2 regions of the Pseudomonas sp. GW823-FHT06B06 genome follow, and region 1 is predicted to be linked to the other one. Evidence: predicted binding sites of a transcription regulator. Region 1 holds the regulator's gene; the other holds the start of a gene.
The links. The regulator FliA, encoded in region 1, starts transcription of late flagellar genes. The targets are predictions, from matches to a motif close to CTAAAGTTTNNNNNNNNNNNGCCGNTAA.

Region 1 (2,174 bases):
CAGGTTGGCTGAGGTAACAATGAATAGTTTTTGTACCCTACATCGATGGCCTGCCATGCATTGTTCCGGTTGTGAACGCGCAGCCAGTTATGTGGCCCCGTCTATGCAGAACAAGGTAAAGAAATAACATGGGCAGCATGCATCCTGTACAGGTGATCGCGGTGACCGGCGGCAAAGGTGGCGTCGGCAAAACTAACGTGTCAGTGAACTTGTCCCTGGCTTTGGCTGAGCTTGGCCGGCGCGTCATGTTGCTGGACGCTGACCTTGGGCTGGCGAATGTCGACGTTCTGTTGGGGCTGACACCCAAACGTACCCTGGCCGACGTGATTGAAGGCCGCTGTGAATTGCGCGACGTGCTGTTGCAGGGGCCCGGCGGCATCCGCATCGTTCCGGCGGCGTCCGGCACCCAGAGCATGGTTCACTTGAGCCCGGCGCAGCACGCTGGCCTGATCCAGGCCTTCAGCGACATTGGCGACAATCTCGACGTGCTGGTGATCGACACCGCTGCAGGTATTGGCGAGTCGGTGGTCAGCTTCGTGCGCGCGGCCCAGGAAGTGTTGCTGGTGGTCTGCGACGAGCCGACCTCGATCACTGACGCCTATGCGTTGATCAAATTGCTCAACCGCGATTACGGCATGAACCGTTTCCGGGTGCTGGCCAACATGGCGCAGAGCCCCCAGGAAGGGCGCAACCTGTTCGCCAAGTTGACCAAGGTCACCGACCGCTTCCTCGACGTCGCCTTGCAATATGTCGGTGCGGTGCCGTACGACGAAAGCGTGCGCAAGGCCGTGCAGAAGCAGCGCGCCGTCTACGAGGCCTTCCCGCGCTCCAAGTGCTCGCTGGCATTCAAGGCGATCGCGCAGAAGGTCGATACCTGGCCACTGCCCGCCAACCCGCGCGGGCACCTGGAATTCTTCGTCGAGCGCCTCGTGCAACAGACGGCAGGACCCGTGCTATGACCGCAAGCGGTTACAACCTCTACAAGGCATCGGCGCGTGACGCGCAGTACGAGCTGATCGAGCGTTACGCGCCGCTGGTTAAACGCATTGCCTATCACTTGCTTGCACGACTGCCGGCCAGTGTCCAGGTCGAAGACCTGATCCAGGCCGGGATGATCGGCCTGCTGGAAGTCTCGACCAAATACGACGCCAGCAAAGGCGCGAGTTTCGAAACCTACGCGGGCATCCGCATCCGCGGCGCCATGCTCGATGAAGTGCGCAAGGGCGACTGGGCGCCTCGTTCGGTCCACCGCAATACGCGGATGGTCAGCGACGCGATTCGCTCGATTGAAGCTAAAACCGGGCGTGACGCTAAAGATCACGAAGTTGCGGCCGAACTCCAATTGAGTCTTGACGATTACTACGGGATTTTGAACGACACCCTGGGCAGTCGGCTGTTCAGTTTCGACGACCTGTTGCAGGACGGCGAACACGAAGGGCTGCACGAGGATGGCGCCAGTGCGCATCTGGAACCGTCTCGCGATCTGGAAGATGAACGCTTCCAAGCGGCGCTGGCGGACGCGATCGCCAACTTGCCGGAGCGCGAGCGATTGGTGTTGGCGTTGTATTACGACGAAGAATTGAATCTCAAGGAAATCGGCGAAGTCCTGGGGGTCAGCGAATCCCGGGTCAGCCAGTTACACAGCCAGTGCGCGGCCCGTTTGCGGGGGCGTCTGGGAGAGTGGCGAGCGCGCTGAAGGCAGTGTGGGGGCACTGCGACGCGGCTGGTGGGGTAATGAACCGCGCCGGTCTCGATCCGTTGTATCCCAAACAGTCATCGAGTGTTTTGCCAGATTGATAGAAATGGCGTGTCCAGGTGCTGGGCGCGTTTTAGTCTGCTTGGAGGTCGAATTGGACAAGAACATGAAAATCCTCATCGTTGATGACTTCTCAACGATGCGGCGGATCATCAAGAACCTGTTGCGTGACCTTGGGTTCACCAACACGGTCGAGGCCGACGATGGCACTACCGCCATTCCGGTACTCAACAGCGGGAGCATCGACTTTCTGGTGACGGACTGGAACATGCCTGGCATGACCGGTATCGATCTGCTGCGTCATGTGCGCGCCGATGAAAAACTCAAGCACCTGCCAGTGCTGATGGTGACTGCCGAAGCCAAGCGCGAGCAGATCATCGAAGCGGCCCAGGCCGGCGTAAATGGCTATGTGGTCAAA
Region 2 (2,174 bases), on a different contig from region 1:
TAACGACCACGAACCGCTTGTTCCAGCTCGGCGAAGCTTGGGCGGTGCGCCGGGTACAGGACTTTGCGCCCGAACTCCACGGCCAGCGACGGCGGCATGCCGGAAGCGGAAGCCACCAGCGAGGCCTTGATAGCTTCGTAGACGTTCAGCTCTTCCTTGGCATCGTGGGCCAGGGAATGCGCCAGCGGGCCGAAGAAACCGTAGGCCGCGAGAATACCGAAGAAGGTACCGACCAGTGCCGCACCAACGTGCAGGCCGATGGACTTCTGGTCGCCCTCACCCAGCGAGGCCATGGTCACCACGATACCCAGGACCGCCGCGACGATACCGAAACCGGGCATGGCGTCGGCAATACCGTTCACCGCGTGGGACGGGTGCTCCAGGTCCTCCTTGAGGCTGTAGAGCTCCATGTCGAACAGGCCCTCCAGCTCGTGGGGCGCCATGTTGCCGGAAGACATGATGCGCAGGTAATCACAGATGAACGCGGTCATGCGCTCATCCTTGAGGACCGTCGGGTACTTGGCGAAGATCGGGCTCGCCGCGGCATCTTCGATGTCCGCTTCGATGGCCATCATGCCTTCGCGGCGGCTCTTGTTGAGAATCTCGTAGATCAGGCCCAACACTTCAAGATAGAAGGCATGGCTGAAACGCGAACCGAACATGCTCAGGGATTTCTTGAGCACGTGCATGGTCATGTAACCGGGGTTGGCCTGCAGGAATGCACCGAGGGCCGCACCACCGATGATCATCACCTCGAAAGGCTGGATCAGGGCGGCAATCTTGCCATGGGAGAGCACGTATCCGCCGAGCACGCTCGCGAATACGACGATGATGCCGATAATTTTAGCCATAGGTAGGAGAGCACTTACTGAGTCGGGTTCAAGGTCATATTCGGAAGTTAAAAAATCTCTTCTTCTACTTATCGGCAAAACTGCGCCAGACTATAGCCAGTTCAGGCGAAAAGCTAATTTGACCCCCTCCGGGCATAGGTATTGTTGACGATGATCGCCTCCAGACATGGCTAAAAACACGAACGCCCCAACGCCAACTCCGACCACGCTCGAAGACTGGGTCAAACTTCTCGACGGTGTACGCCTGCCGGTTCCGCAGGCCAGTCACGACCGTGTCTGCCGGGCCTTGCGCGACAGTCGCAGCTCTGTGCGCAAGATTGCCGACTTGATGCAGGACAGTCCGGCCCTGGCCTTGAGCGTGATTCGCGCGGCCAACCGACACAGCCATGGCAGCATGACTGAGCCTGCGGAAAATCTTGAGGTCGCCATCAATCGCCTCGGTTTGAAACGCACCGAGGAGCTGCTCGCGCGACTGCCCGCCATGCCCCAGGGCGAGATTCCCAAAGCCCTGCGCCAGTTGCAATTGATCAGCCAGCACGCCAGCCAACAGGCCAACGGTTTTTTTGCCAGCCGCCTGGCGCGCCTGTGGCAGGACATCCATTGGGGCAGCCTGCTGTTTCTGTCACCACTGTGGCCGTTGGCGCTGACGCATCCGCACCTGCTCGAAGACTGGGAGCTGCGGGTCATTCATAAAGGCGAATCGGCGCGCACCGTCGAAAAGCAACTGTTTGGCGCTCGCCTGCTGGAGATCGGCCTGGCCCTGGTGAACCTGTGGCACCTGCCGATCTGGGTTCAACAGGGCTATCGACTGTTGCTGACCGAGCAACGGGAGCTGGTCAAAGTTCTGCGCATTGCCCGTGACAGCGAGCATCCGCTACGCCAGCAGAACCGCCTGGATGACGACCCGACCCTGCGCCGCTGGCTCAATCAACCGGCCAACACGGTACTTTTAGCCAACGGGCTGGCGCTCTCGGCGCACCATGCCTGGGACAGTCCGCACAGTGAGCGCTGGCAGTACCTGACCAGCCTCTACTTGCAAATACCGATGAGCGAGGTGCAACAACAACTGCACCAGCAAGCCGCCAACAGCGCGCGTTATCACGCCATGCCCGACCTTTGGCATCCCGCTGTCGCGCTGATCTGGCCATGGGGCACGAGCCCTGTGCATGCCAGTTTGCAGCCAGCCCCGGCACCCACCGCCGAAGACCTGGCGAAGTGGCGCAAACAATGCGCTGAGTTGCTGGTCGAGCCGAGTCGCTTCACCAACGCCATCCACCTGACCACCTCTGCCCGCGACGCACTGGTTGCCTGCGGCATGCGCAG

Region 2: a site for FliA is predicted at 920-947, ahead of motA (flagellar motor stator protein MotA). Genes of this name have one in related genera too.

The regions. Positions count from the first base shown of each region.
Region 1 is NZ_JBXAHO010000016.1:50,130-52,303, reverse strand. Features, by position in the region: gene flhF (flagellar biosynthesis GTPase FlhF) at 1-12, shown strand, start outside; gene fleN (flagellar synthesis regulator FleN) at 129-959, shown strand; gene fliA (RNA polymerase sigma factor FliA) at 956-1,696, shown strand; gene AC1Q8Q_RS16415 (chemotaxis response regulator CheY) at 1,863-2,174, shown strand, end outside.
Region 2 is NZ_JBXAHO010000024.1:32,472-34,645, forward strand. Features, by position in the region: gene motA (flagellar motor stator protein MotA) at 1-851, opposite strand, end outside; gene AC1Q8Q_RS21035 (HDOD domain-containing protein) at 1,018-2,174, shown strand, end outside.